Regions from separate parts of the Sphingomonas sp. Marseille-Q8236 genome, predicted to be linked through region 2. Evidence: predicted binding sites of a transcription regulator. Region 2 holds the regulator's gene; the other holds the start of a gene.
The links. The regulator LexA, encoded in region 2, represses DNA repair genes until DNA is damaged. The targets are predictions, from matches to a motif close to GTTCCNCNCTTGTTCT.
Positions count from the first base shown of each region.

Region 1: a site for LexA is predicted at 5,143-5,158, ahead of uvrA (excinuclease ABC subunit UvrA). Genes of this name have one in related genera too.

Region 1 covers NZ_CBCOPO010000001.1:1,851,690-1,867,391, forward strand. The annotation lists gene ACWPWT_RS08775 (NAD(P)/FAD-dependent oxidoreductase) at 1-847, opposite strand, end outside; gene ACWPWT_RS08780 (4-hydroxyproline epimerase) at 893-1,906, shown strand; gene ACWPWT_RS08785 (M24 family metallopeptidase) at 2,135-3,337, opposite strand; gene ACWPWT_RS08790 (S10 family peptidase) at 3,466-4,974, opposite strand; gene uvrA (excinuclease ABC subunit UvrA) at 5,166-8,066, shown strand; gene ACWPWT_RS08800 (glycine zipper 2TM domain-containing protein) at 8,294-8,695, shown strand; gene ACWPWT_RS08805 (hypothetical protein) at 8,995-9,327, shown strand; gene ACWPWT_RS08810 (cell wall hydrolase) at 9,315-10,343, opposite strand; gene ACWPWT_RS08815 (M16 family metallopeptidase) at 10,516-13,368, opposite strand; gene ACWPWT_RS08820 (hypothetical protein) at 13,394-13,606, opposite strand; gene tgt (tRNA guanosine(34) transglycosylase Tgt) at 13,630-14,760, opposite strand; gene ACWPWT_RS08830 (EF-hand domain-containing protein) at 14,757-15,254, opposite strand; gene queA (tRNA preQ1(34) S-adenosylmethionine ribosyltransferase-isomerase QueA) at 15,251-15,702, opposite strand, start outside.
Region 2 covers NZ_CBCOPO010000001.1:2,459,952-2,475,653, forward strand. The annotation lists gene ACWPWT_RS11775 (hypothetical protein) at 1-284, shown strand, start outside; gene ACWPWT_RS11780 (hypothetical protein) at 320-1,390, shown strand; gene ACWPWT_RS11785 (sensor histidine kinase) at 1,387-2,751, shown strand; gene ACWPWT_RS11790 (hypothetical protein) at 2,797-3,006, opposite strand; gene gltA (citrate synthase) at 3,010-4,293, opposite strand; gene gltX (glutamate--tRNA ligase) at 4,296-5,732, opposite strand; gene ACWPWT_RS11805 (ComEC/Rec2 family competence protein) at 5,761-7,908, shown strand; gene lexA (transcriptional repressor LexA) at 7,899-8,582, opposite strand; gene ACWPWT_RS11815 (molybdopterin molybdotransferase MoeA) at 8,638-9,843, opposite strand; gene moaC (cyclic pyranopterin monophosphate synthase MoaC) at 9,890-10,357, opposite strand; gene trpC (indole-3-glycerol phosphate synthase TrpC) at 10,354-11,130, opposite strand; gene trpD (anthranilate phosphoribosyltransferase) at 11,127-12,122, opposite strand; gene ACWPWT_RS11835 (anthranilate synthase component II) at 12,119-12,733, opposite strand; gene ACWPWT_RS11840 (hypothetical protein) at 12,916-13,350, shown strand; gene trpE (anthranilate synthase component I) at 13,474-14,991, opposite strand; gene ACWPWT_RS11850 (SurA N-terminal domain-containing protein) at 14,978-15,702, opposite strand, start outside.

The DNA of each region.
Region 1 (15,702 bases), 610 kb from region 2:
GGTGATAGCCCCGCTCTGCGATGATCGGGGCCCTCAGGCCGAAGGGACGGAGCAGGGCAGCGCTCGCCACGCCCGCCGTCACGACGATCTGGTCGGCCGATAGGCCGCGGCCGTCGGTCATGCGGACCTCGCCGTCGCCGATCGTCTCGACGCGGGCGACGATGCGGGTGCCGCCGTCCGCCAGGAAGCGCGCGGTCGCGATTTCGGCGAGGCGGGTCGGGTCCGCGATCTGGCCGCTGCCCTCGAAGCGGATGCCGCCCGCGATGGGCGCGCGGACTCGGGTCCGCCAGTCGTCCAACTCCGCTTCGGTCAGCGAGCGGAAGCGCGCGGTGCCGGTGTCGGCCGCTTGCCAGTTCGCCAAGCCGCGCGCGGCGCTCTCCGGCGTTTCCCAGAGCACGACATGGCCGTCAGGACGCAGCAGATCCGGCGCACCGAGCGCGGCGACATGACGCTGCCATGCGGGCATGGCCTGGGCGAGCAGCCCCGCCAGCGCTTCGTGCGCGCGCTCGTACCGGGCGGGCCGGGCCGCTTTCAGGAGGCGCAGCGAGAAGGGCAGCCAGGTCGCGATCTCGCGCGGCGGCAGGGCGAGCGCGCCGCCGCGAAAGAACAGCCGTTTGGCGAAACCGCGTACCATGGCGGGCGAGGCGATGGGCTCTGCCTGCTCGGTCGCGATATGGCCGGCATTGCCCCAAGAGGCGGCGCGCGGGCTGTCCTCCGCCTCGATCAGCGTCACCGCCCAACCGGCGCGTTGCAGGGCCAGCGCGGTGGTGGTGCCGATGACGCCGCCGCCCACGACGATGGCGCTGCGACGATCCGAGGGACTAGCGTGATTTTCGGACTTGGGCATGGGGTGGGTCATATCGTATACGGAATTTACAGCAAGGGAATCCCGATGACGTCACCTACGATCCGCCATACCTTTTTCTGCATCGATGGCCACACCGCGGGCAATCCCGTCCGGCTGGTGGCGGGCGGCGCACCGCTGCTGCGCGGATCGACCATGGCCGAGCGGCGGCTAGATTTTCTGGAGCGGTTCGACTGGATCCGCACCGGCCTGTGCTTCGAGCCGCGCGGGCATGACATGATGTCGGGCGGCTTCCTCTATCCGCCTTGCGAGCCCGATAGCGACGCCGCGATACTGTTCATCGAGACGAGCGGCTGCCTGCCCATGTGCGGGCATGGCACGATCGGGATGATCACCTTCGGCCTGGAACATGGGCTCATCACCCCGCGCGAACCCGGCAAGCTGAAGGTCGAAGTGCCCGCCGGCACCATCCATATCGAATATGAGAAGGAAGGCGCAAAAGTCACCGCCGTCCGCATTCGCAACGTCCCCGCCTATCTGGCGGCCGAGGGGATCGAGATCGACGTGCCGGGCTTCGGGCCGCTGACGCTGGATGTCGCCTATGGCGGCAACTACTACGCCATTGTCGAGCCGCAGGGGGCCTATACCGGGCTGGACGATCTGGGCGCGTCGAAGCTGGTCGAACTCAGCCGCACGATCCGCGAGTTGGTTCGCGAGAAGTTCGAGCCGGTGCATCCGCTCGAACCCTCGATCCGGGGGGTTAGCCATGTGCTCTGGGCGGACAAGCCCTCGGCCGAGGATGCCGATGGGCGCAACGCGGTCTTCTATGGCGAGCGGGCGATCGATCGCAGCCCCTGCGGCACCGGCACCTCGGCGCGCCTCGCGCATCTGGCGGCCAAGGGGCGCTTGCGCGTCGGTGACCGCTTCGTCCACGAAAGCTATATCCGCAGCCGCTTCATCGGCCGGGTCGAGGAAGCGACCGAACTGGGCGGTCAGGCCGCAATCGTGCCGTCGATCCAGGGCTCGGCGATCGCGACCGGGTTCAACACGATCTGGATCGATCGCGAGGACCCGTTCTGGGCCGGGTTCACCGTGGTTTGAGGCGATCGTCGCGCGAGGGCGCGAGGGCGCGAAGAAGAGGTTCGCGCGGTGGCGCGGAGACGGAGGGACTCGCCGCGCCAGCGGCCCTCCAATCTCCATACGTTGCTGATCCCAGAGCGCTGCCGCGCGGGCGATCATCTTCGCGCCTCCGCGTCTCCGCGCGAACAAAATCCTTCGCGGCATCGCGTCTTCGCGTGAACCAATCCCGGCCTCAGCCGGGGTCACGCCTTACCCGAGATCGTCGATCGCGGGCTGCGGCTCGGTAAACCACGCCGCGCCCGTCTCGGTGACGTAGAAGTGATCCTCCAGCCGTACGCCGAAACGCTCCGGTACGACGATCATCGGCTCGTTGGAAAAGCACATGCCGGGGGTCAGCGGCGTCCGGTCGCCGCGCACCAGATAGGCCGGCTCGTGGATCGACAGGCCGATGCCGTGCCCGGTGCGATGCGGCAGGCCGGGCAGACGGTAATCGGGACCGAGCCCGGCGCGCTCCAAAACCGCCCGCGCGGCGTAATCGACCGCCTCGCACGGCACGCCCGGCCGGACGGCGGCGAAGGCGGCGGCCTGGGCCTCCTTCTCGATATCCCAGATGCGACGGACCTCGTCGCCGACATCGCCGAACGCATAGGTGCGGGTGATGTCGCTATGATAGCCGTCGATCAGCGTGCCGGTATCGACCAGCACCACATCGCCGTCGCGCAGCACATCGTCCTGCGGCAAGCCATGCGGAAAGGCGGTCGAGCGGCCGAACTGCACCGCGCAAAAATAATTGCCCGTCGACGCTCCCAGCGCCCGGTGCGCCGCGTCGATGAAGCGGATCACCTCGGACGCGCGAATGCCCTCGTGCAGGATGCGCGCGGCGCGGCGGTGGACCTCCAGCGTCATTGCCATGGCCTGTTTCATCAGCGCGATTTCGGCCGCCGACTTGATCATGCGACAGCCATCGACCACCGGTCCGGCATCGACCAGCGCCACGCCCGGCGCGGCGGCGCGGATACGCTCGACGAACAGGAACGCCATGGCCGGGTCGATCGCCAATGTCTTCGCGCCCGCCGCCGTCAAGGCATCGGCGACCAGTGCGGAGGGGCTTTCATCCTCTTCCCACAGCCGGATGTCGGTCGCGGGGATGGCCAGGCTCGCCTCGAAAGACCCGAGTTCGAAGGCCGGGCAGATGAAGACCGGATCGCCCGCGATCGGCAACAGCATCGCTACCAGCCGTTCGGTCGCGCCCCAGGCGACACCGGTAAAGTAGCGCAAGCTGGCACCCGCGCCGATCAGCAGCGTATCGGCCCCCATCTGCCCCATCAATTCGCGCGCACGGGCCAGCCTCTGTGCGCGCTCCTCCGACGTGATGACCGGAGCGGGGTTCGCCCAAAGCGACAGGCTCGCCAGTTCGCGCTCCGCCGTTGATCCCCCGATCATTCCTGCCATGCTATTCGCTCCGTTTCGTATACGGTTGGCGTGTTAGCGCGGGTTGGCTTGAGGCGCCAGACGGGGCGTGGGCTTCGACCGCGCTCAGGGTGAACGGCGGTGGATATGTCTCCGCAGAGGTGGGAGACTCACCCCCCGTACATCGCCATCGCATCGCGCCGGAATGCCGCGCCGCTGTCCGAGCGGCTGTAGAACATGTGCCCGCCCGGATAGACGTTCAGGTGCACACGCTGCGCCACGCCATAGCTCGGCATCTGGTCGACGATCAGTCGAGACGCGAAATAGGGGCAGGACAGGTCGTCCCAGCCATGGACGATCATCACCTTCATCTTGGGATCGTTGGCGATCGCCTTGCGCAGGTCGGTGACGGGTGTGTCGTCGGGCTTTCCGCGATCCCAGGCGCTGTTCACCTCATAGGACAGCGCATGATAGCGGGCGTCGGTCTTCCAACCCACTTCGCGCGTCACGAAATCGACCATCGCGCTGGTCGTCGGGGCGATCAGCGAGTCGAGCAACGGGTCGTTCGAGCGCTGCTGCGACGACCAGGGGAAGGGGTCGAAGGCGGTGACGTTTGAGTCGTAGATGCTGCCGATCGTAGAATCGTTGCGGTGGATTTCCCGCAGATAGGTGCGCGTATCGACCCGCCCGCCCAGCTTGCGCACCAGCGCCGGGTCAAGCCCGGTCAGTTCCGACACCCGCGTGACCAGACGGTCGACGGCCTGCGTGTCCGACCGCCCGCGCATCAGATCGCGGAGGTAATCGCCGCGCGCATAGGCCTCGACGCCGGCCATGGACTCGGCATTGAGCTTGCCTTGCCGCTCCAGCTGCGCGGCCGCCATAGAGGGCAGGTCGATCATCCACGGCAAGGGCGACAGCGCCGTCGCGTCATCGCCCGAAGCAGGATCGAGATAGGGCGACACCATCACCAGCCCGTTCACCCCGACGCCGATCTGCGACTGAAGCTCATAGGCGATGCGCGGTGCGCGATAGCCGCCATAGCTTTCGCCCATCACATATTTGGGCGAGCGCAACCGCCCTTCCTTGACCAGCCAGTCATAGACGACCTTGGACAGATATTTGATGTCGGGATCGTTGGCGTAGAAGGCCTTCTTCGTCTCCGCCTCGTCAACCAGGCTGCGGCTGAACCCCGTGCCGATGGGATCGATGAATACCAGATCGGTGAAATCCAGCCAGCTATTGGGATTGTCGGTCGTAATCGGCGCGTCGGAGGGGGCATCGCCCTGCGCACCGAACGGCACCCGCTTCGGCCCCACCGCGCCCATGTTGAGATAGACCGACGACGCACCCGGCCCGCCATTGAATGCGAAGGTCACCGGCCGCCGCACATCGCCGCCGGGCACGGTATAGGCGGTGTAGACGACCTGCCCGATCTCCTTGCCCTTGTCGTCGCGCACCGGAATCTTGCCGATGGTCGCCTTGTAGCTGACGACCCTGCCGCCGATCCGCGCGGTCTGGGTGATCGTCTTGTCGTCGGGGAGGGGCGGGCGCTTGGCCTCGTCGTCCTTCTTCTCGGTAGTCGTCGTCTTGGTTTCGGTCTTCTCCGCCTTTTGCGCGAATGCCGGGGTCGTACCGGCGGCGAGCAGCAACAGCGCGGACAGATGCAGGGTCTTCGACAAGATGGAAGGTCTCCACAAACAGGATGTGATACTATATCACATGGAGCCATCGAGAAGTGCAATCCCCATGCCCCGGCCGGGATCATGGGCGATTGCCGTACGTTACCGCAAGTCTCGGCTCTCGAAAGTGAGAGCCTCGCTTCCTATCTCGCCTCTGGCATTTATCCCGGAACAGAAGTAGAACCCGCCCTATGCTGACTAAGATTTCCGTCCGCGGCGCGCGCGAGCACAATCTCAAGGATGTCGATATCGACATTCCCCGTGACACGCTGACGGTGATCACCGGCCTGTCGGGGTCGGGCAAGTCTTCACTCGCCTTCGACACCATCTATGCCGAGGGGCAGCGCCGCTATGTCGAGTCGCTGTCGGCCTATGCGCGCCAGTTCCTGGAGATGATGCAGAAGCCGGACGTCGACCATATCGAGGGACTGTCGCCCGCCATCTCGATCGAGCAGAAGACGACCAGCCGCAATCCGCGCTCGACCGTGGCGACGGTCACCGAGATTTACGACTATATGCGCCTGCTCTGGGCGCGCGTCGGCATTCCCTACAGCCCCGCCACCGGCGAACCGATCGCGGCGCAGACGGTCAGCCAGATGGTCGACCGGGTGATGACGCTGCCCGAGGGCACGCGCCTCTATCTGCTCGCGCCCGTCGTGCGCGGCCGTAAGGGCGAGTATCGCAAGGAAATGGCCGAGTGGCAGAAGGCGGGCTTCACCCGTGTCCGCATCGACGGCCAGCTCTACGAGATCGACGAGGCGCCCGCGCTCGACAAGAAGTTCAAGCACGACATCGAGGTGGTGGTCGATCGCCTGGTGGTGCGCGAGGATATCGCCACGCGCCTTGCCGACAGTTTCGAGACCGCGCTGAAGCTGGCCGATGGCCTGGCCTATGTCGATCCCGCCGATCCGGTCGAGCCGCACACGCCCAAGTCGGCGGTGCTGGGCGACAATGCGCCCGATGGCCGGATCGTGTTCTCGGAGAAATTCGCCTGCCCGATCTCCGGCTTCACCATCTCCGAGATCGAGCCGCGCCTCTTCTCGTTCAACGCGCCGCAGGGGGCGTGCCCGGCCTGTGACGGCCTGGGCGAAAAGCTGATCTTCGACGAAGACTTGGTCGTCCCCAATCACGAGCTGTCGATCAAGAAGGGCGCAGTCGTGCCCTGGGCCAAGTCCAATCCGCCCAGCCCCTATTATATGCAGGTGCTGGGCAGCCTCGCGCGCGAGTTCGGCTTTTCGCTGGAGACGCCGTGGAAGGACCTCGACCCCAAGGTGCAGGAGGTGATCCTGCACGGCACAAAGGGCAAGGCGGTCACGCTGACCTTCATCGACGGCAAGAAGTCCTACGACGTCAAGAAGCCGTTCGAGGGCGTGATCGGCAATCTCAACCGCCGGATGCTCCAGACCGAGAGCGCCTGGATGCGCGAGGAATTGTCCAACTATCAGTCGTCGCAGCCCTGCGAAGTCTGCCACGGCGCACGGCTGAAGCCCGAGGCGCGGGCGGTCAAGATCGCGATGCAGGACATCAGCCACGCGACGCGGCTGTCGGTGGTCGATGCGCTGGCCTTCTTCACCGGACTCCCTGAGCATCTGACCGACCAGCAGCGTGCCATCGCGCAGCCGATCCTGAAGGAGATCATCGAGCGGCTGGGCTTCCTCAACAATGTCGGGTTGGATTACCTGAATCTCGACCGGACCAGCGGCACGCTGTCGGGTGGCGAGAGCCAGCGGATTCGCTTGGCGTCGCAGATCGGTTCGGGCCTGTCGGGCGTACTGTACGTGCTGGACGAGCCGTCGATCGGGCTTCACCAGCGCGACAACGACATGTTGCTGGCGACGCTGCGGCGGTTGCGCGACCTGGGCAACACCGTGCTGGTGGTCGAGCATGACGAGGATGCGATCCGCACCGCCGATTATGTCATCGACATGGGGCCGGGGGCGGGCGTGCATGGCGGCCAGATCGTCGCGCACGGCACGCTCAAGCAGTTGCTCAAGTCCAAGACCAGCATCACCGCCGATTACCTCAACGGTACGCGCGAGATCGCGGTGCCCGCCAAGCGCCGCAAGGGATCGGGCAAGAAGCTGACCGTGCACAAGGCGACCGCCAACAACCTGCAAGGCGTGACCGCGAGCATTCCGCTCGGCACCTTCACCTGCATCACGGGCGTGTCGGGGTCGGGCAAGTCGAGCTTCACCATCGACACCCTCTATGCCGCCGCCGCGCGGACGCTCAACGGCGCGCGCATCCTGGCGGGCAAGCATGAAAAGATCAGCGGGCTCGAACATCTCGACAAGGTGATCGACATCGACCAGTCGCCGATCGGCCGCACGCCCCGGTCGAACCCGGCCACCTATACCGGCGCCTTCACCCAGATTCGCGACTGGTTCGCGGGGCTGCCCGAGGCGCAGGCGCGCGGGTACAAGCCCGGCCGGTTCAGCTTCAACGTCAAGGGCGGCCGGTGCGAGGCGTGCCAGGGCGATGGCGTCCTTAAGATCGAGATGCACTTCCTGCCCGACGTCTATGTCACCTGTGACGTCTGCCACGGCGCGCGCTACAATCGCGAGACGCTGGAGGTGAAGTTCAAGGGCCACTCGATCGCCGATGTGCTCGACATGACGGTCGAGGACGCCGCCGAATTCTTCCAGGCGGTGCCGCCGATCCGCGACAAGATGGCGATGCTGGTCGAGGTGGGGCTGGGTTACGTCAAGGTCGGCCAGCAGGCGACCACCCTGTCGGGCGGCGAGGCGCAGCGGGTGAAGCTTGCCAAGGAACTCTCGCGCCGAGCGACGGGCAACACGCTCTACATCCTCGACGAGCCGACCACGGGGCTTCACTTCGAGGATGTGCGCAAGCTGCTCGAAGTGCTGCATGCGCTGGTCGAGCAAGGCAATACGGTGGTGGTGATCGAGCATAATCTCGATGTCATCAAGACCGCCGATTGGATCGTCGATCTGGGCCCCGAAGGCGGCGTCAAGGGCGGCGAGATCGTCGCGGTCGGCACCCCTGAAGTCGTCGCGGCCGAACCGCGCAGCTTTACGGGCAAGTATCTCAAGCCGTTGCTCGATAAGGGACAGGCGCAGGCGGCCGAATAGCGTTTCGGGGCCATGGGACCGGTGGTCTCAAGGCCTTCGCCTTCGCTTGGGCCGAAGACGGCTGGGGTGAAGGGTGGCTCGGACCGGCAGTCCCAACGCCACGGTCACGCCGCCTGAGCGAAGCGAATCCCAAGCCCTTTGGGACGATCCGTAGGCCATATTTAACGTATCGCAACTTTTCGCGCGACCGAGCGATTCTCCCCGCACGACCCATGAGGGAGGATGCAATGCGTGCAATGACACTCGGTCTGGTTGCAGCCGCGACGTTGGTTTCCGGATGCTCCACCTATGGCGGCGGCGACTTCGGCGGACCGCGTTACGCCTATGACTATAACCGCCCCGATCCCGCTTATGGCGGCTATTATGCCGACCGCTACTATGTCGATAATCAGCGCTATCGCGAGCGGCGCCTGGGGCGCAACGACCGTGTCTATGTCGGGCAGGACGGCCGTTATTATTGCCGCCGCAACGACGGCACCACCGGCCTGATCGTCGGCGGGATCGCGGGTGGTGCGCTGGGCGCTGCGATCACCTCGGGTGGCTCGCAGACGCTCGGTACGCTGCTGGGCGCCGCTGGTGGCGCACTGGCCGGACGTGCGATCGAGCGGAATAATGTGCGCTGCCGCTGAGCCGGTCGGCGTATGAGGAAACGGGTCGGTTTGTCGCCTCCATTCGGACGCGACGGACCGGCCCCTCTTTATGGGGTGCGGCGATCCAGTCCATGGGCACGGCAAGCCGACCAGCGTGTCCGTTAATCGGGTAGGCTTGCAACTGTGGCGCGCTGCCTGCCGAGTGAAGATGAACGAAGCTCGCGCACTTGCGACACTTGGTGACACTTTCGTTAAGTGATTGGGACAGCTCTGCGATCACCGCCCCCCATTTTTGCGTTCGGGCCAGTAATCGCCCGCTTTGTAATGGGAGTAACGTCATGAAGGCCATGATTCTCGCAGGCTTGGGGTTCGCCACCATCGCCGTTCCGTCGGTCGCCGATGCGCAGCGTTGGACCCCGATCGCCCAGCGCCAGGGCCGGCTCCAGACGCGGATCGATCAGGGCATTCGCTCGGGCGCGCTGGACCGGCGTGAGGCGGTTCGCCTGCGTTCGCAATTGCGCGATCTCAGCCAGCTCGAATATCGCTATCGCCGTTCGGGCGGCGGGCTGAGCGCATCGGAGCGCAGCGATCTCGACCGCCGCTATGCGGTGCTCAGCCGTCAGGTCCGCTTCGAAAAGCATGACCGCTTCGACCGTCATCACCGCCGTTGATCGGTGACGGGGGGCGCGCCCGCCAAGCTAGGGCGCGGTCCGTCCGGCCGCTCGATCGGGCGGCCGCTATCCTTCCACTTGTCGAGTATCTCGCCGGACCGGGCCAGCCGGTCACTGATGACCGTACCACTGGTCGCATCTGGCGAGGGCGCGCTTGTCCTGCCGTGCGGGGCGGGCGGAGCGGCGACGCTGGCGTTTATCGCGAGCGTTGGGGGAACGGCCAGTGCCTTGGGATCGGGTGAAGGCGCGCCACTCGCCGTCGCCGCCTTGCTGTCGGTGGCGGGCGGGATTGGTAGGACTTCCCCGCCGCTATAGGCCCGGTTCATCGCCGCGGCGGTGCCCCAATACCCCTTCCACCGATGGAACAGATGCGCGCCGACCATGTCGGTCATCACCATCGCCCGGTTCCAGGACGGGGCGACCGCGAATGTATGGTAATGGGTGGCAAGCCCGATCGCGGCGAACACGTTGCCCGACAAGGCCGAGGCGGCGATCCGGGCCGCCCGCGCCCAACCGTCCACCGAGGGCCTGCGGGCCAGCGCGCCATCGCAGACGAAGCTGAACTGGCAATGCGCCCGCTCCATCCCCTGATAGACGACGCCGCACACCGTGCCGGGAAAGGCCGGATGGCGCGCCCGGTTCAGGACCACCTGCGCCACGGCGCGCTGGCCGTCGATGCTCTCGCCGCTGGCTTCGTAATAAATGGCGGCGGTCAGGCACTGCATCGCGCGGGCGCGATCGATCGCGGTGGCCGATCCCCAGCGAAAGGGGCGGGCGGCGACCATGAACTGATCCGCGGGACTCGCGCCCGGCGGGATAGGTAGTGCGGGCAGGGCAACCGTCCCCGTGCTGCCATCAAGGGCGGGCAATCCACCGGTCACTGTGGGCGGGGTGGCTGGTGGAGGCAAAGACGGGGCCGCCGCCTGTTGCTCCGAGTGTCGCCGGGCTCCCTGCGCCGCTAGCATCAGGCCGAACGTCAGCATCAGGCCGACCAGCGCCAGCCAGACCTGTACCATCCGTCTTACCGTCTGCCTCGCCACCCGCAAAATGGGGACTCCTCCCGCTATAGCATATCCGGTTTGTGGCTATACCCGAGAGGGTTAAGAATTTTGCGTCGTGCCGGGCCCGGCCCACCACCGAGTTTCGGGCGGTGCTCCTCCCCAAGCCGAGCCTGGGGAGGGATTGGCGTCAGCGCAGCTTGGGGGAATCGAGGTCGATCGATTCCGCCGGGATCACCTCGACCTGCGGATGGCCTTGACGCAATGCGGGCAGGAACTGCTTGGCGTCGCCCACCACGACGATGCTCGCCGCCTGGGGATCGAGCAGCGCCGCAGAGACCGACCGGACCGCCGTCGAGTCGACCGCCTGCACGCGCGGTATGTACCGGCTCAGTTCCTCCAGCGGCACACCCTGAAGGGTGTAGCTGGCAAGGATGTCGGCAATGCCGTCGGTGGTCTCGATCGTCCGGCCGAAGCCGCCGACCAGCACCGCCTGCCGCGTCGACAATTCATCCTGCGAGACGGGGGCGCTGCCCAGCCTGCGCATCTCGGCATCGATCAGGCCGACCACTTCGGCCGCGGATGGATTTTTGGTCTGGGTCCGGGCGGAGATCAGGCCGATGTCGCGACCGGTCGCCACCGAACTGCCCGCGCCATAAGCCAGGCCGCGTTTGATACGGATCTCCTGATTGAGCCGCGACGAGAAGCCGCCGCCCAGCACCGTATTGGCGACGGCCAATGGGTAATAGCGGTCGTCGGCGCGGCGAATGCCCGAACGCGCGACGACCACGCCCGCCTGTCCGGCATCGGGCATGTCGACGACGATGACACGCGGGGCGGGGAAGGCGGGTTCGGCGGGTCTGGTCGCGGCGGTGGCGGCCCCCGCGACGCGCCAACCGCCCAGATGGCGTTCGGCCAGCGTGCGGGCCTGGGCGGGCGTGACGTCCCCGACCAGCAACAGGGTCGCCTGTCCCGGCTTCCAGCTTCGCGCATAGGCGGCGGTCAGGTCGGCGCGGGTCAGCGCCTTGAGCGAATTCGGCGTCCCCGACAGCGGTTGGCCATAGGCCCGGGCGCCATAGACCGCCCGGTCCGCGACCATCACCGAGAGTTGCGCCGGATTCTTCATCGCGACGTTCAGGCTGTCGATCGACTGGGTTCGCGCCCGGTCAATTTCCTTTTGGGCAAAGGCGGGATGGGTGGCGACATCGGCCAGGATCGTCATCGCCGTATCCGCCTGGGCCGAGGGGACGGTCAGGTCGATGCTCGCGCCGTCATCGGTCGCGCTGCTGGCGATCGAGCCGCCCAGGCTTTCGACCGCGCGGGCGATCTCCGTGGCGGAACGGGACTGCGTTCCCTTGGTCATCAATTCGGCGGACAGGCTGCTCGCGCCCGCCTTGCCCGCCGGATCGGTCGCGGCCCCGCCGAGCGCGACCAGCGAGGCGGTGACTAGGGGCAGGTCGTGCCGCTCGACCGTCACGACGCGCAGGCCGTTGGGCAGGGTGACGGTGACGGGCTGGGGCAGGGTGGGAGCGATCGCCTGGCCGGGGGCGGGGGGCAGGATGCGCTCGCCCTCGGGGGCGGGTGTAACAACCGGGATATTGGCGGGCGGGGTCAGCGCGGCGACCTGCACGCTGGGGGCGATCTCGATCGGCATTTCACGGACATTCGCTGGGCGATCGCTATCGGGCAGATAGCGGATGGTCGCGCTCTGCCGGTCGTTCAGATAGGCGCGGGCGACGCGTTGGATGTCGGCGGCGGTGACCTTCTGCACTGCGGCGATCTGGCGATCGGCGGCGCCGGGATCGCCGTCGATGATGACGCTGTTGGCGATCAGGCTGGCCTTACCCTCGGCGGTCTCGCGCTGCTTCAGCGCGGAGGTGAGCAGTTCGTTCTTCGCCTCGGCCAGTTCGGCGGCGGAGACGGGCGTATCACGCAGCCGGGCGATTTCCTTCTTCAGCGCGGCCTCGCCCTCGGCCACCGGCTTGCCGCTGGCCATCATCGCATAGGCGACGAGGTTGCCGGTCGATTGCTTGGTGTCGAGGAAGGTCGAGGCCGATTGCGCCAACTGGTCGCGATAGACCAGATCCTCGTACAGCCGCGAGCTTTCGCCTGCCGACAGGATCGCGTTCAGCACCATCAGCGCGGGCGTGTCGGCGCTCCGCTCGGGCGGGATGTGATAGCTGATCAGTATGGCGGGCAGCGGCGTGTTGGTCTCATAGACCGTGCGGGATACGGCCTGGGTCCGCTCCGGTTCCTGCACCGTCACGCGCGGGATCGGATTGGCGGGACGCTGGATGCCCGCGAAATATTGGTCGACCCAGCGGTTCAACTGCGCCGGATCGAAATTGCCCGACACCACCAACACCGCATTGTCGGGCCGGTAATAGGTGGCGTGGAAGGCGCGGACATCCTCGATGCCCGCCGATTCCAGTTCCTCCAGGCTGCCGATGCCCGGCCGCGCATAGGGGTGCACGCTATAGGCGAGCTTGGGGTAATAGATGGAGAACAGCTTGCCATAAGGCTGGGCGAGCGTGCGCTGGCGCAGTTCCTCCTTCACCACGTCGCGTTCGCTGGCGAAGCTCTTTGGCTCGACCACCAGCGCGGCCATACGGTCCGCCTCGGCGAAGAGCAGGCGTTGCAGATGGTTGGCGGGCACCACCTCGAAATAATTGGTGTAATCGTCGGCGGTGGAGGCATTGTTATAGCCGCCGACATCCTCGGTCAGGCGATCCATCTGTTCGGGGACCAGGTTGCGCGTCGCCTTGAACATCAGATGCTCGAACATATGCGCAAAGCCCGAGCGGCCCTTGGGGTCATCCTTCGACCCGACGTCATACCAGACCTGGACCGAGACGTTGGGCGTCGTCGTATCGCGAATGGCATAGACGCGCAGCCCATTGGGCAGGGTACGCGTCGTGAAATCGATGGGCTTCACGCTTTCCGTGCGCCCCCCCTGTTCACCTTGAGCAGCGGCGGTCTGTGCCCCCGCCAGCGAGGGAAGGGCGGCGACGCCGAGCAGGAGCGCGGCACGGATAAGGCGCATGAAGACCCTCGTTATGGAGTGCGGGTTACTTGGACTTGTTACGGGTGCCGTACAGCACCGCCGCGGCGATCGCGGTCGAGCCGATTCCGACGCCCAGCCCGATCTTGCCCAGCGGCCAGTTACGCGTCTGTTCCTTCACCGACTCCGCAGTGGCCTCGGCGGCGGCGACGGCATGCTCCTTGGCCTCCTTGGCGGCGGCGAGGATTTCGTTGGGCGCATCTTCGGTACGATCGGTCATGGTTACTCTCCTACTCGACCAGCTTATTTCTTGGCAGCGTAGCGCGCCCGGAAGTCGTCCGCAAAGGCTGTAAGGCGGCCTTCACCGATGGCGGCGCGCAGGTCGGCCATCATTTGCTGGTAGAACCAGATATTATGCTCGGTCATCAGCATCGCGCCCAGGATTTCCCCGGCGCGGACCAGATGATGGAGATAGGCACGGCTCCAGGTCGCACAGACCGGGCAGCCACAGGCGGGGTCGAGCGGCCCCTGATCCTCGGCGAAGCGTGCGTTGCGGATATTGATCGGGCCCGAGCGGGTAAAGGCCTGCCCAGTCCGCCCGGAACGTGTCGGCAGCACGCAGTCGAACATATCGACTCCGCGCTCGACGGCCCCCACAATGTCGGTCGGCTTGCCCACGCCCATCAGGTAGCGCGGCTTGCTGGCGGGAAGCTGGCCGGGCGCGAAATCAAGGCAGCCGAACATCGCCTCCTGTCCTTCGCCGACCGCCAGGCCGCCGATCGCGTAACCGTCGAACCCGATATCGACCAGCGCATCCGCCGACGATTTGCGGAATCCTTCGTCCAGCGCACCCTGCTGGATACCGAAGATCGCATTGTCCTCGGCATGCTGGCCGCCCGCGTCGAAGGCGTCGCGGCTGCGCTTCGCCCAACGCATCGAGCGTTCCATCGCGCTGGCCTGCACCTCGCGAGTCGAGGTGGTCGGAACCAGTTCGTCGAAGGCCATGACGATATTGCTGCCGAGCAGCCGCTGAATCTCGATCGAGCGTTCGGGGCTGAGCAGATGGCGGGTGCCGTCGAGATGGCTCTTGAACGCCACACCGTCCTCGGACCGCTTGGTAAGCTCGGCGAGGCTCATCACCTGATAGCCGCCCGAATCGGTCAGGATCGGCCGGTCCCAGCCCATGAAGCCGTGCAGGCCACCCAGCCGGTCGACCCGCTCGGCGCCAGGGCGCAGCATCAAGTGATAGGTGTTGCCCAGGATGATGTCGGCACCGCTCGCGCGCACATCGCCCGGCTTCATCGCCTTGACGGTGGCGGCGGTGCCGACGGGCATGAAGGCGGGGGTGCGGATCTCGCCGCGCTTCATGGTGATGGTGCCGGTGCGGGCGCGGCCGTCGGTGGCGTGGATGGCGAAGGAGAAGCGGGCGGTCATTTTCTTCTGTCTCGGGGCGCGAGCGGGCCGGTCGGGCCATTGGCGTCGGCGGGAATGGTGCGGATGGTCAGCGCCTCGGCCCGGCTGATCGCGCCGTCATGGTCGCGATCGAAGCGGGAGAAGAGGCGCGAGAAATGCGCCTGCAATTCGGGCAGGGTGATGCGGTTGTCATTGTTCTTGTCGACGTCGAACGGGCTGGGCAGCGCATTGCGGTCGCCCAGCCAGCGCTCCGCCCAATCGGCGAACTGGAGATAGCCGATCGATCCCTGATGCCCGGTGTCGATCAGGTCATAGGATCGCTTGACCCCGGCCTCCATCTCCTCACGCGTGGTCCGCCCGTCGGCATCGGAATCGAACGCAGCGATCATCATCGCTACCGGCTCCACGACCATGGTCGCAGGCGTCTGGGCGAAGGGGGTGGGGCGTGCGGTGACGGTGACCGTCTCGTTCGCCCCCGGCGTCGCCGCCTGAAGCAGCAGCGCCAGCACCATCATGCCGTGCGCTCGGGCAGCAACAGCGAGGCGTCGCCATAGCTGTAGAAGCGATACCCCTGGGCGATCGCATGGGCATAGGCCGCCTGCATCCGGTCCAGCCCCATCAGCGCGGAGACCAGCATGAACAGGGTCGAGCGCGGCAGGTGGAAATTGGTCATCAACCCGTCGATCCCGCGAAAGCGATAGCCTGGGGTGATGAAGATTGCGGTATCCCCTTCGAACGAGCGGATCACGCCGTCCTCGCCCGCCGCGCTTTCGATCAGGCGCAGCGAGGTGGTGCCCACCGCGATCACCCGGCCGCCCCGCCGCCGGACGGCGTTGAGCCGGTCGGCGGTCGTCGCGTCGATGCGGCCCCATTCGGCGTGCATCTTGTGATCGACGGTATCGTCCGCCTTGACCGGCAGGAAAGTGCCCGCGCCGACATGCAGTGTCAGTGTCGCATGCTCGA
Region 2 (15,702 bases):
TCGCCGCGCTCGCCATCGCGACATTGGGGTGGCAGCATTACCGGCTCTTCGCCGACGATCTCGCGCCGATGTTCGCGATCATGCTGATCGTCCTTGCCATATTGGCCGAACGCGCGGCGCTGTATCGTTTTCGGCGGCGCTGGTGGGCCAGCCCGCCGGCCTATCTCCTGGTCGTCCTGCCGGCGACCATGCTGGGTGTGACGCTGGGTGGACTCGCACTGGCGAGCGTCTATGCGATCGTCACTTTGGCGTCCGCAATCGAGACATTGCGCGCGCAAGTTTAGTGTCGCATTAACATCAAAGGCATTAGCGATGCTGGATGGCGGTCGCACAGGACCCATTTGATGCCCCCGATTGGCAGCACGCTCGGCTATCCGAGCGCGTTGCAGCGGCGCGTGCGCGGGCGGCGGCACGGTGCCAGGGGGCGGTGGCGGACCTGCGGCTGGATGACGACGCGCGGTTGACCGATCAAATCCGGTTCGAAGTCGGGGCGCGGCTGCAGGCGCTTGTTGAGACGACCGCGTCCGATCTTCTGCATCAGGCCGAGCGTCTGCGCGCGGATGGGGGCGAAACGGCCGATCCCCCCGGTCCGGCCGAGGCGATCCGGCGGCTCCGCCGGGCGGGGCTGTTCTTCGATTCGGAGTTGGTCGCCGAACTGGTGGCGCAGCTTCGGTTGCAGCTATTGGCTCGGGCGCTGCCGATCGAGACGATGGTGGGCGATGCGCCCAGCCTGCTGGTGCGCCTGACCGAAGCGCCCGACCGGATCGTCGCATCCTCGGCGCGCGCGGTCCTCGCCGCCGAGGGGCGGGCCCGCATGGTGGAGGCGGATGGCGAGGCGATTGCGCTGCCGATCGCGCTTCGCCGTCATCTGGTCTGGCTGGTCGCCGCCGCGTTGCGCCAGGGGGATGATGCTGGCCTGGACCAGGCGCTTGCCCTGGCGGCGGAGCGGGTCCTGGCGGCCCATGGCGAGGCGGACAGCCCCGGCGCGGCGGTGTCGCGACTGGCCGAGGCGATCGACGCGCGGCCCGCCGAACTGCCCGATCTGCTGCTCGAAAGCCTGTCCGATCGACAGCCGGGGCTATTTATCGCGCTGCTCGCTCATGCATGTGGCATCGACCATGACGAACTGCGCGACGTCGTGCTCGAGCCGGAGGGCGATCGGCTGTGGCTGGTGCTGCGGTCGCTCGACCTGGGGCGGCCGACGGTCGCGCGGATCGGTCTGGCTTTGGCGGAGGCGGATGGGCGGCGCGATGTCGATGCCTTTGCGGACGCGCTGGATGCGATCATGGCGATTCCCGCGGAAGCGGCGCGGAGGGCGATTGCCTCGCTGAGCCTTCCCCGCGCCTTTCGGAGCGCGATCGCGCGGCTGGACCAAGGCGCCTGGCGATGACCTCCATCAACAGCCCGGGCGAATCGATGGTGGCGCGCGCCATATTGGATTCGACCGATCACCTGTTGTCGGCCGATCCTCCGATCGAATTGCTCCATATGCGCGCGGGCGGCGGGGCGGATGATCCCATGGCGGTCGCGCCCGTCGCCCGGATCGCGCGACTGGCCCGTCGGCTCGGCATTGCCGTATCGCGTCAGGTTCGGGTGGCCGATGACGAAGGCGATCTCGACCTGTGGGTGCAGGCCCGGCCCGAGACGGGGCAGATCCGGCTGAGCGTCAGCGGCTGGCGTGACCGGGCCGCCTGGAAACCCGTCGCCACGCCGCCCGATTATGCCGCGATGGGTGCTGATTTCCGCTGGGAAACCGATGCGGCGCTGCGCCTGACCTTTCTGTCGCGCGAAGCAGGGGCACGGCATGGTTTCGACCCCGACGCGATGCTGGGGCGGCCGCTCAACGCGCTGTTCGCCTTCGATCCGTCCACGGGGGATGGGGGTGTGCTGATGAGCGAGGCCGCTCCACTCGACGGGCGCTGTGCGCGATTGCGGTCGAGCGATATGCCGGTCCGGCTGTCGGCGGCGATCCGGCATGACGGGATGGGCGGGATCGCCGGGCTGACCGGCGCGACTTTCCTGATCGATCAGCCGGGCGAGGATGACGACGCGGCACGGGCGCTCGCCGCGCAGCCACCCTTGACCGAGAGCTTCACCGCCGGTCTGGACCGGGCGCTGCGCACGCCGCTGGCGCGGATCGTGGCCAATGCCGACAGTATCGCGGCGCGGGCCGATGGACCGATCGCGGCCGATTATGCCGAATATGCCGGTGACATCGCCCACGCGGGACGTCATCTGATCGGGTTGGTCGACAATCTGGTCGAGCTGCAGGCGATCGAACAGCCCGATTTCCGCCTGGCCGCCACGCCGATCGATCTCGCCGACGTCGCGCGCCGCGCCGCGGGTCTGCTCGGCGTGCGGGCGGATTCCGCCGGAGTGACGATCCGCCGCCCGGCCATCGCCGAAGGGATGGGCGCGATCGGCGATTTCGGCCGTTCGCTGCAAATTCTCATCAACCTTATCGGCAACGCGCTGCGCTATTCGCCCCATGGGGGAGAGGTGGTGGTCAGCGTGGAGCGCGAAGACGATTGGGCGCTGGTTCGCGTCACCGATCGGGGCAAGGGCATCGCCCTGAAGGACCAGCCGCGCATTTTCGAGAAGTTCGAACGGGTCGATCCGTCCGAACCGGGTGGCAACGGCCTGGGCCTATATATCGCGCGGCGGCTGGCGCGCGCCATGGGCGGCGACCTGTCGGTCGAAAGCGAGCCGGGGCAGGGCGCGACCTTCACTTTCCGCCTTCGCGCGCGATAAAAAAAGGGCTCCCGCAGGAGCCCTTTTCCTTTTCTGGCAGATCGATCAGCGCCGCTTGGGCAAGCGCCGCGCGATCAGGATCAGCGCCAATCCCGCGATCGCGACGAAGGCGCCGCGATCGGCCCATTCGCCCTGACCGAGCATGAAGCTCTCCTGCGGCCAGCGGATATAGCCCAGGCCCTGACCGATCCACAAAAGCCCCGTCAGCGCCAGAAGGACGCCGATGGCGATCAGGATCGGCCGGGCCCGGTTCATGGCTTAGCGCTGCTCGACCGGAACGTAAGGACGCTGCGTCGGGCCGGTGTAGAGCTGACGCGGACGGCCGATCTTCTGGTCGGGATCGGTGATCATCTCGTTCCACTGCGCGACCCAGCCGACGGTGCGGGCGAGCGCGAACAGCACGGTGAACATCTCGGTCGGGAAGCCGATCGCCGACAGGATGACGCCCGAATAGAAGTCGACGTTCGGGAACAGCTTCTTCTCGACGAAATATTCGTCGTTCAGCGCGATTTCTTCAAGGCGGAGCGCCGTCTCGAACAGCGGGTCGTTGACCTTCAGCGCGTCGAACACCTCGCGCACGGTCTTCTGCATCACGGTCGCACGCGGATCGTAGTTCTTGTAGACGCGGTGACCGAAGCCCATCAGGCGGAACGGATCGTTCTTGTCCTTGGCGCGGGCAATGAACTCCGGAATGCGCTCGGGCGTGCCGATCTCGCGCAGCATGTTGAGCGCGGCTTCGTTCGCGCCGCCATGCGCCGGGCCCCACAGACACGCGATGCCCGCCGCGATGCAGGCGAACGGATTGGCACCCGACGAACCGGCCAGACGCACGGTCGAGGTCGACGCGTTCTGTTCGTGATCGGCGTGCAGGATGAAAATGCGGTCCATCGCCTTTTCGACGGCCGGATTCACCTCATAGGCCTCGGCCGGAACGCCGAAGGTCATGCGCAGGAAGTTGCCGGTGTAGGACAGCGAGTTGTCCGGGTACAGGAAGGGCTGACCCACGCTGTACTTGTACGCCATCGCCGCGATCGTCGGAATCTTGGCGATCAGGCGGTGCGACGCAATCGTCCGCTGCACCGGATCGTGAATGTCGGTCGAGTCGTGATAGAAGGCGGACAGCGCGCCGACCACGCCGCACATGATGGCCATGGGGTGCGCATCGCGACGGAAGCCGCGGAAGAACGCCGCCAGCTGCTCATGCACCATGGTGTGGCGCGTGATGGTGGTGGTGAACTCCGACAATTCGCCCTGGTTCGGCAGTTCGCCGTTCAGGAGGAGATAGGCCACTTCCATGAAGCTGGAATTTTCGGCCAGATCGCCAATCGCATAGCCACGGTGCAGCAGAACGCCTTCGTCACCGTCGATATAGGTCAGCTTCGACCGGCACGAGGCGGTCGAGGTGAAGCCGGGATCGTAGGTGAAGGCCCCGGTCTGGCCATAAAGCTTGCGGATGTCGACCACGTCCGGGCCGATCGAGCCGGACATGACCGGATAGTCGAATTCTTTGCCGCCGATGCCGAATTTCGCGGTGTCGCTCATACTCAATGATCCTTCCTATCTGCGGTCATCTGGTCCGCGATCCGCCCCAGGCTTTCTTCACGGCCCAGCAACGCGAGCACGTCGAAGATTCCCGGAGACGTCTTGCGTCCGGTCAAGGCGGCGCGGAGTGGCTGGGCGACCTGACCGAGCTTCACGCCCTCGGCTTCGGCCACCTTGCGTACCGCGTCTTCCAAAAGCTCCGTATCCCAGTTGTGCACCGCGTCAAGCGCGGTGTGAACGGAAAAGAGAATGCCCCGTGCCTTTTCATCGAGCAGGCCGGTGGCGGCGTCGTCCAGGCTCAACGGACGGGTCGCGAAAAGGAAGCGCGCGCCGTCGGCCAATTCGTTCAAATTCGCCGCGCGCGGCTTCAGTGACGGCATGGCGGCGGTCAGCAGCGCCCCGTCCTCGACGCCCATACGCTGGGCCACCAGATCGGCCAGCCGCGAATCATCGGCCTCACGGATGTAGTGGCCGTTGAGATTTTCGAGCTTCTTGAGGTCGAAGCGCGACGGCGCCTTGCCCACCGCGGCCAAGTCGAACCACTTCACCGCCTCGTTGCGCGAAATGATCTCGGCATCGCCATGGCCCCAGCCCAGACGGAGCAGATAATTGTCGAGCGCTTCGGGCAGGATGCCCATCTCGTCGCGATACGCCTCGATCCCGACTGCGCCATGACGCTTGGACAGCTTGGCGCCGTCCGAACCGTGGATCAGGGGGATATGGGCATAGATCGGCTCGGCCCAGCCCATCGCCTTGTAGATCGGCAACTGGCGGAAGGCATTGTTGAGGTGATCGTCGCCGCGGATCACATGGGTCACGCCCATGTCGTGATCGTCGACCACCACCGCCAGCATATAGGTGGGCGTGCCGTCCGAGCGAAGCAGGACCAGATCGTCCAGTTCGGCATTCTGCACGGTCACGCTGCCCTGCACCCGGTCCTCGATCGTGACGGCACCTTCGCGCGGTGCGCGCAGGCGGACGACGAAGGGCTGGTCCGCCGGGGCGGTGGCGGGGTCGGCATCGCGCCAGGGCGAGCGGATGCGCAGCGGCTGCTTGGCGGCCTGCGCGGCCTCTCGCTGGGCGGCGATTTCGTCCTGGGTCATGTAGCAGCGATAGGCATGGCCGCGTTCCATCATCTCGCGGGCGACCTCCGCATGGCGATCGGCGCGGGCGAACTGGAACACCGCGTCGCCGTCCCAATCCAGGCCCAGCCAGCGCATGCCGTCCAGGATCGCGTCGATCGCGGGCTGGGTCGAGCGGACGCGGTCGGTATCCTCGATCCGCAGCAGGAACTTGCCGCCATTGGCCTTGGCGAACAGCCAATTGAACAGCGCGGTGCGTGCGCCGCCGATATGGAGGAAGCCGGTCGGCGAGGGCGCGAAGCGGGTCACGACCCCGTTGGCGGCCGACCCGGTGGCGATATCATCTGTTGCGCTCAACCGCGCATACTCCCAATCATGAAATCCGATGGCCCATTCAGCCGCCGCAGCCCCTAGCATCAAGCGTCCGCGCCGCCAAATGCCGCGCCTCGCCTGGGCCGAGCATTGGGCCGAGGCGGAGCGGAATCAGTTACCCCTGTGGGTGCCGGTCATGCTTGGGGCCGGTATCGCTTGCTGGTTCGTGCTGCCCGATCCACACGCGTGGATCGGCATGGTCTTGGGGCTGGCCGGAATAGGGCTGGCGGCGGTGACGCTGGCCGATGGCGGACGGGTGTCGCGCATGGTGGCGATGGCCGCCTTTCTGATGAGCGCGGGGGTGTTGCTTGCCTGGGCGCGGGCCGAGTCGGTGCGCGCGGCGGTACTCCAGCGTCCCGCCATCGCGACCATGGTGGCCGAGGTGGAGGGGATGGATTGGCTGGCCGCCAGGCAGATCGTGCGGTTGATGCTGCATCCGCTGGAGGCACGCGATGGTCGGGACCGCGCCATCGTCCTGCCGCCCCGCATTCGCGTATCCTTGCCCGAGGAGGATGCGGTCGCCGGACTGGGGGCAGGGGCCCGCATACGCCTTCGCGCCCGTCTGATGCCGCCGGCCGGGCCTGTCGCCCCCGGTGGCCATGACTTTGCACGGGCGGCTTGGTTTCAGGGGATCGGCGCGACCGGGCGCGGCTTTGCGCCGGTGAGAGTAATGCAACCCGCCCCCGACACCATGGGACTTCGTCAACAATTGTCGGCGCGTATCACGTCCCGGATCGCGGGCAGCGCGGGCGGGATCGCGGCTGCGCTCGCCACGGGCGATGTCGGGGCGATCGATGGCGGTGATGCTGAGGCGATGCGCCGCGCGGGGTTGGCGCATCTGCTGTCGGTCAGCGGGCTGCACATCACGGCGGTCGTCGGCATCGTGATGGTGCTGACGGTGCGGCTGCTGGCGCTATGGCCCTGGCTGGCGCTTCGGGTGCGTTTGCCCTTGGTGGGCGCGGCGGCGGGGGCTTTGGCGGCGATCGGCTATACCTGGCTCACCGGCGCCGAGGTGCCGACGATTCGGTCCTGCGTTGCGGCGATGCTGGTGCTCGCCGCACTGGCGCTGGGGCGGGAGGCGATGACGTTGCGCCTCGTCGCGGCCGGGGCGTTGATCGTGCTGGTCTTCCGGCCCGAGGCGTTGGTGGGGGCGAGCTTCCAGCTATCCTTCGCCGCGATCACGGCCATCGTCGCGCTTCACGATCATGCAGCGATGCGACGTTGGTTCGGCCCGCATCCGGACTGGCGATGGTCGATGCTGCGCCATCTGGGGGCGTTGCTGGTGACGGGGCTGGTGGTCGAGGCGGCGTTGATGCCCATCGCGATCTTCCACTTTCACAAGGCCGGGCTTTACGGTGCGATGGCGAATATCGTCGCCATTCCCTGGACGACGTTCGTCGCGATGCCGCTGGAAATGATGGCGCTGCTTCTGGAGCCGCTGGGCCTGGGCGCGCCCTTCTGGTGGATGTTGGAGAGATCGCTTAGCTTGCTGCTGGCGCTCGCCCATCATGTCGCGGCCATGCCCGGCGCCGTGGTGGCTTTGCCAGTCGCGCCCGTCTGGGCCTTTGCGGCGGCGCTCGGGGGCGGACTATGGGTGGCGCTATGGCGTACCGGCTGGCGTTGGTCGGGAATGCCGATTCTAGCCATGGGTTTTGCCGCGATGTTGGCGGCACCGGCGCCGGACCTGATCGTCACGGGTGATGGCCGCCATGTCGCGGTGTCCACCGGCAAGGGCGTTGCCCTTTTGCGCGATCGTGCGGGCGATTATATGCGCTCGACCCTTTCGGAAATGGGCGGCTCCGATGCGGAGCCACAGGCTCTCGCCGATCAGCCGGGCGCGCGGTGCGGGCAGGACATGTGCGTGACCCGGATCGCAAGGGGCAGACGTCTCTGGCAGGTCGCCGCGACCCGTAGCGGTTATGCCGTGCCATGGGACGACCTGATCGCGTTATGCTCCCACATGGACATCGTCATCGCGGATCGCCGTCTGCCCGCCGCGTGTCACCCACATTGGCTGAAACTGGACGCCCCCGCATTACGAGGGACGGGCGGGCTGGCGATCCGGCTCGACCCACCGCGAGTCGATATGGTCCGCCAGCCGGGCGACCGTCACCCCTGGGTGGAGGCCGCTGCCGATCCGGCGAGCCGCCCTCAATCGTAGCGGCGCAGGATGCCCGACAGCTTGCCCTGCACCCGCACCTGCGCGGGCGCATAACGCTGAGGATCATAAGCACGGTTGGCCGGGTCGAGGCGGACCATCGAGCCCTCTCGCCGGAAATATTTGAGCGTCGCCTCCGAATCATCGATCAAGGCGACGACGATCTGTCCATCGCGCGCCACATCGGTCCGGCGGATCAGCGCATAGTCGCCGTCCAGAATGCCCGCCTCGACCATCGAATCACCCGAGACTTCCAGCGCATAATGCTCGCCCGAACCCAACAGCGCAGCGGGCACGGCCAGAGTGGAACTGCCCTCGAACGCCTCGATAGGAAGACCGGCGGCGATCCGGCCGTGAAGCGGGATTTCGACCACGTCATTGGCGGGCTCGGCCAGCGGACGGACCGAGGGACTGCGGACATTGTCCGAAGCGGGAGCCGAAGCCGTTACCGGCTTTTCGGGCCGATCGGGCATCCGCAACACCTCCAGCGCGCGGGCGCGGTTGGGCAGGCGACGAATGAAATGGCGTTCCTCCAGCGCGGAGATCAGGCGGTGGACGCCCGATTTGGACTTGAGGTCCAGCGCCTCCTTCATCTCCTCGAAGGACGGCGACACGCCGGTTTCCTTCAAACGGTCATTGATGAAGCAGACAAGCTCATGCTGCTTTGCGGTGAGCATCGCGATCCTCCGTCCAGAACAGACGTGGAACTTATATGGAACGTTTGGGCTTGCGTCAAGCGAGCATCAGGATTTCCGCCGAGTCGCCCTGGCGCGCCGCCGGAGCATGAGGCGGACGGATCACCAGGCAGGTCGACCGTGCCAAAGTCAGCAGCATCGAACTGTCCTGGATCGCCGCGGCATGGACGCGCCCGTCGATCATCGCGGCGCGAAGATAGTCGATCCTGGGTCCATTGCGGGCAGATCCTCGCCCAGGATCGCGGGGATCGGCGCGGGGGGGGGGGGGGGGGGGGGGGGGGGAGGGCGGGGGGGGGCCCGCCATATGTGCGATCAGCGGGCGGACGAACAGGGTCGCGGTGACGAAGGCGGATACCGGATTACCCGGCAGGCTGAGCACCACCGTCTCGCCTAGCCGCCCTGCCATCATCGGCTTGCCAGGGCGTAGCGCGATCCGCCAGAAATCGATGCTTCCCCCCGCCGCCTTCAGCGCGGGCTGGACCAGGTCGTGATCGCCCACCGACGCGCCGCCGGTGGTGACAAGCAGATCGGCGCGCACCCCCGCAAAGGCGTCGCGCAGGTGCTCCAAATTGTCGGGCAATATGCCGAGGTCGATGATCTCCACCGGCAGGTCGGCCAGCATCGCCCCGAGCATGACGCCGTTCGATTCGGGGAGCGCGGCAGGGTCGCCCATTCCCGGCGGGACGAGTTCGTCTCCCGTCGCAGCGATGGCGACGCGGACCGGCGGACGGACGGGCAGGGTGCCATGGCCGCCGGTCGCTGCGACGGCGATCCGCGCGGGGGTCAGTCGCTGGCCCGCGGCGATCAGCCGGTCCCCCGACGAGAAATCGAGACCCCGGCGGCGGACATTGCGGCCCGGATGCGCGGGACCTTCGCCGGTCAGGATCAGCATCGTGCCGTCGCGGCCGGCTTCCTCCTGGATCAGCACGGCATCGGCGCCGGGCGGCATGGCCGCGCCGGTGAAAATGCGGGTCGCCTGGCCCGGCCCGATGCTGTCGGGGAAGGGACGTCCAGCGGCACTTTCGCCGATCACCGTCCAAGGCCCAGGCATGTCGGCGAAGCGGATCGCATAGCCGTCCATCGCCGACAGGTCGCTGGCGGGCTGGGTTCGCGCCGCCAGCACGTCACGTGCTGCCCAACGGCCCGCGGCCTGTCGCAAGGGGAGGTCGACGATCGGGCGATCGGTGGCGAGCGCGATCAGACGCTGCTGGGCTTCGGCGACGGGTAGAAGAATGACGGTCACTCCTGTTGGCCCAAGGACGTTTCGCGGCCGATCGTCGTTCCCGGCGTCAGGCGTGCCAGTCGCCCGACTTGCCGCCGGTCTTCGACACCAGGCGAATATCGCCGATCGCCATGCACTTATCCAGCGCCTTTGCCATGTCATAAACGGTCAGCAGCGTGACCGACACAGCCGCCAGCGCCTCCATCTCCACCCCCGTCTGCCCCGCCGTCGCGGCGGTGGCGGTGGCGGTGACGCCATCCGCCTCCAGCACGAGATCGATCTCGACCTTGCTGAGCGGCAAGGGATGGCAGAGCGGGATGAGGTCGCTGGTCTTCTTGGCGGCCATGATCCCCGCGATGCGTGCGACGGCCAGCACATCGCCCTTCTGGACGCTGCCCGCCGCAATGGCGGCGGCGGCTTCGGGTGCCATGGTAATGCGGCCCTTCGCCACGGCCTGCCGCGCCGTCACCGATTTCGCTCCGACATCGACCATGCGAGCCGATCCGCTATCGTCCAGGTGGGTGAGGCCGGTCATCCGATCAGTGCACGCGTGGCAGCCTCGACATCATGCTGACGCATCAGAGCCTCGCCGATCAGGAAGCAGTGGATGCCATGCTCGGCCATCGCGTCGAGGTCGGCGCGTGTCGCCAGACCGCTTTCGGCGACGAAGGTGCAACCTTCCGGCGCGCGGCCGACCAGTTCATAGGTCCTCTGGAAATCGACGGAGAAGTCGCGCAGGTCGCGATTGTTCACCCCGATCAGCCGCGACTTCAACCGGGCGGCGCGCTCCATTTCGGCGGCGTCGTGTACCTCGACCAACGCATCCATTCCGCATTCGATCGCGGCGGCCTCGATCTCCTGCATCTGACCATCGTCCAGTGCAGCGACGATGATCAGGATCGCATCGGCACCCAGCGCGCGTGCCTCATGCACTTGCCAAGGATCGACCATGAAATCCTTGCGCAGCACCGGGATCGACACCGCGGCGCGCGCCTGTTCCAGGAATATGTCCGCTCCCTGGAACCAACGCTCGTCGGTCAGTACCGACAGGCAGGCCGCACCCCCGGCCTCATAGGCGCGGGCATGGGCGGGGGGATCGAAATCCTCGCGGATCAGGCCCTTGGACGGGCTCGCCTTCTTGACCTCCGCAATCAGCGCGTGGCCGGTCTTGGCGTCCAGGGCGGCGCGAAAGCCGCGTGGGGCGGAAACGGTTTCGATCTTGGCATCCAGATCGGCGAGCGACATCGTCGCCTTGCGCGCGGCGACATCGGCGCGCTTGGTTTCCAGGATGCGGTCGAGCATCGTCATCGGTAGGCTATCCATCGGTCGAGGAGCGCCGCAGCATCCCCGGTATCGATCGCGCGGGCAGCGGCCACGGCCCCCTGGGCCAGATCGGCGCTGTGCCCGGCGACCATCAGGGCGGCGGCGGCATTGAGGAGAACGGCGTCGCGATACGCGCCCGGCTCTCCGGCGAGGAGGCGGCGAAGCGCTTCGGCATTGTGCCGGGCGTCGCCGCCGCGAATGGCGGTGATCGGGTGACGGGGCAGCCCGGCATCCTCTGGCGTGATCGTGGCGGGCGCTTCGATGGCGCCGACCGACACCGCGATGCTGGAACCTGCGCCGGACAGCTCGTCCAGCCCTTCCTCGCCCGAGACGACCAGAGCCGCCTCCGCACCGAGCTGCTCCAGCGCCTCGGCATAGACGGTGGCATAGTCGGGACGGGCGATGCCGATCAACTGTCGCCCGACATGCGCGGGGTTGGCGAGCGGGCCCATCAGGTTGAAGATCGTCCGTCGCCCGATCCGCCGCCGGATCGGGGTGATGCGCGCCATGGCGGGATGGTGGTTGGCGGCGAAGAGGAAGGCGATGCCGATGTCGCCCAGGCTCGCCTGCGCCACCTGTCCGGCACGCTCCATGTCGAGGCCCAGCACCTCCAGCGTGTCCGCCGCGCCCGCCTTGGACGAGGCCGCGCGGTTGCCATGCTTGGCGACCGGCACGCCCAGTGCCGCGACGACCAGCGAGACGGCGGTCGAGACGTTGAGCGTATGATGCCCGTCACCACCGGTGCCGCACACATCGATAGTGCCCGATGGCGCCTCGATCGGGATCAGCCTTTCGCGCATGGCGCGTGCCGCTTCCGCAATCTCGATCGAGGTCTCGCCGCGCTCGGCCAGCCGGGTCAGGAAATCGGCGACCGCCTCTTCATCCGCGCGCCCGTCGAGAATGTCGGCAAAGGCAGCATGCGCCGTCTCGCGTGACAAGGGGCTGACGGGATCGGGGAGGAGCGCGATGGTGGTCACGCCGCCGTCTCGGCGGGCGGACGCAGCCGCTCGGGAAGGTCGTGCGCGATTCCCGCCTCGCGCAGGAAATTGGCGAGCATGGCATGGCCATATTCGGTGGCGATGCTTTCCGGGTGGAACTGGACGCCATGAATGGGCAGGGTCCGGTGGCGGAAGCCCATGACCGTGCCATCCTCCGCGCGGGCGTTGACCACCAGGCTGTCCGGCACGTCGTTGACGATCAACGAGTGATAGCGCGTGGCGGTGAAGGGCGAGGGCAGGCCGCGGAACAGCCCCGTCCCGTCATGATGGACCGGCGAGGTCTTGCCGTGCATCAGCCCCCCGCGTTCCACCAGCCCGCCGAAATGCTGCCCGATCGCCTGATGGCCCAGGCATACGCCCAGCAGCGGACGGCCCGCATCGGCCGCCGCCTCAACCAGGTCCAGGCTGACGCCCGCTTCGGTCGGCGTGCAGGGGCCGGGAGAGATGAGAAAGGCTTGCGCCCCCGACGAGAGCGCTTGGCCCGCCGAGATCGCGTCGTTGCGGACCACCTCCACCTCGCTGCCCAATTCCTGAAGATAATGGACGAGGTTCCAGGTGAAGCTGTCGTAATTGTCGACGACCAGGATCATGGAACCGCCATAGCCGATCGCGCGGGCGGTGCAACGTCTGCGTGACGCATGGGGAAGGTCGGCCCCCTCGCGTCTGCGACACATGGCCGTAATTTCGCCCGAATGGCGTCGTCTGGGCGAACCGTTCAGCGTGGAGCCATGCGCCACGTCCGACGTTAAAGTCTCAAAGGAGTCCCGTTGCCATGGTTCGAGCCGCCCTGATTGCTGCCCTGTTGCTGACCCCGGCCACGGCGTTCGCCCAGCAGGCCACCCAGGATCAGCAAGCCGCGACCGGCCAGCCGCCCAAGCGGGTGCGGCAGGTGACGCTGACCGGCGATCAGAAATGTCCCGAAAGCACGGCCGAGGAAGTCGTGGTCTGCGGCCGGGACGACGAGCCCTATCGCATCCCCAAGGGCCTGCGCGACGACAAGCCGATCCCCGCGCAGAACCAGAGCTGGGTCAACCGCGCCGCGACGATGGATCAGGTCGGACGCGTGGCGGGCGGCATCCCCGACACATGCTCGCCGGTCGGTACGGGCGGCCAGAGCGGATGCAGCATGACCTGGAACCGCCAGTTCGCCGACGAACGTCGCGCCCGCCGCGCGGAGCAGACGCCGCCTCCCGCCGACGGGGATTGAGGAGATCGCGGGCGGCGATAGACCGAGCCTCGTCTCCCATCCGGCGCTTCGTGCTTTCCTCCCTCTCTCATCGAGAGGGAGGATAGGCGTGACGAGCGGGTAGGAAGGACGAAGGTAAGAGACTTACTGTCCGAAACCCCCTTCGCCTGCCCGCGCGACCGCATCCCGGGCGGCGGCGAGCATCGCGCCCGCCTTGGCTTCGCATTCGCGCTGCTCATAAGCCGGATCGCTATCGGCGACGATCCCCGCGCCCGCCTGGACGTGGATGGTCCCGTCCTTCACCACGGCGGTCCGGAGCACGATGCACGAATCCATCGACCCATCGGGCGAGAAATAGCCGACGCCGCCCGCATAAGCGCCGCGCCGCTCAGGCTCCAGTTCGGCGATGATCTGGCAGGCTCGGACCTTGGGCGCGCCGCTGACCGTGCCCGCCGGGAAGCCCGCGAACAGAGCGTCCAGCGCATCCTTGTCCTCGGCCAAGCGACCGACGACGTTGGAGACGATGTGCATGACATGGCTATAAAATTCGACCGTATAGCTATCGGTCACCCGAACGCTGCCCGCCGATGCTGCGCGACCGACATCGTTCCGGCCTAGGTCGAGCAGCATCAGGTGCTCGGCACGCTCCTTGGGATCCGCGAGCAGGCTGTCGCGGTTGGCCGCATCCTCGGCCCCGGTACGCCCACGCGGACGGGTCCCCGCGATCGGCCGGATGGTGACTTCGCCGTCGCGGACGCGGACGAGGATTTCCGGGCTCGACCCGATCAGCGAAAAGCCGGGCAGGTCGAGATGATAGAGGAAGGGCGAAGGGTTGATCCGCCGCAGGCTGCGATAGAGTTCGAACGGCGGCAGTGCGAAGGGCGCGGAAAAGCGTTGCGCCAGCACCACCTGAAATATGTCGCCCGCGACGATATAGTCCTTCGCGCGCGCCACCATCTCGGCATAGCGGCCCGGCGGCAGGGCGGGCTCATAAGCCGGCTCGGGCAGGTCCGCGCGTAAGGCGAGTGGAAGCGTGGTCGTCGCCAGCCGTGCGGCGGTCGCGTCCAGCCGGTCCTCCGCTTCGGCGATCATCCGTTCGGCATCGCGTGCCGCATCGGGCCAGACCGGCGCGACCAGATAGAGTGCGTCGGCCAGCCGGTCGAAGACCAGGATCACGGTTGGCCGTACGAAGATCATATCGGGCAGGCCTAGCGGATCGGCCTCCGGCTGAGGCAGGTCCTCGACCAGTCCGACCGTCTCATAGCCGAAATAGCCGACCAGGCAGGCGAGTGCGGAGGGAAGTCCATCAGGCACATCCGCGCGACATTCGGCGACCAGATTGCGCAGGGCGGTCAGCGTCGGTTGCGCGCACGGCTCGAACGCGTCGCGGTCGGTCGCCCAATGGCGGTTGATCGCGGCGTCATGGCCATGCGCCCGGAATACCAGATCGGGGGCGAGGCCGATCAGGCTATACCGTCCGCGCGTCGCGCCGCCCTCGACCGATTCGAGCAGATAGTCGCCGCGCCCCGGCTCGATCAGCTTGAGCGCCGCCGCCACCGGCGTTTCGGTGTCGGCGATCTGCCGCCGCCAGATCAGCAGCGGCTGCCCGGCCTTCAACCGTTCTACCGCGCCGCGGGCGGCGTTCGCCTCAATTGCCGCCATTATTCAACAGTTCCGCACGAACCTTGGCCACCGCCTTGGGATCGGTCTTCACACCCACCACGTCGCGAACCGCACGGGCGAATTGCGAGACATATTCGCGGCCGATCAGGCGGCCGATATCGGCGCGCGCGGCGCGGATCGCGGCATCGTTGCCGGCCGCGTTCCCCGCCTCAATGTTCGTCACGCGCAGGATGTACCAACCCTCATTCTGCGGCGCCTCCAGCGTGCGCGCCTTGTTTAGCGGCATCGAGAAGAGCAGCGCGAGCGGCGCCGCGGCAGGGGTGTTCTGCGCGGCGGCCAGGTCACGACGCGACGCCGCGATCGGACGGACCGGCGGAGTCGCGAGCCCGGTTTCCTTCAACGCCTGCGCCATCGGCATGCCCTTGTTCACCTTGGCCAGCACGGCATTGGCCAGCTTGCGCGCGGCGGCGCGGGCACGGTCGGCATTCAGGTCGGCCAGCACCTGCTGGCGCACCTGCGCCAGCGGACGCGGGGCGGAGCGCTGCACCTGACCGACGCCGACGACCGCGAAGCCGCCATCCTGGCCGATCGGCACGATCTGCGGCGCATCGCCTTCGTCTGCGGTGAACGCGGCGGTGATCATCGCGCGCTGTTCCGCCGTCGGCTGGAAGCTGGGCGCGTCGGGTGCGGCGCCTTGCGCGGTGACGGCGGGCGTCGTCTGCGCCTGGAGCTTGCGGTCGGCCACTACCT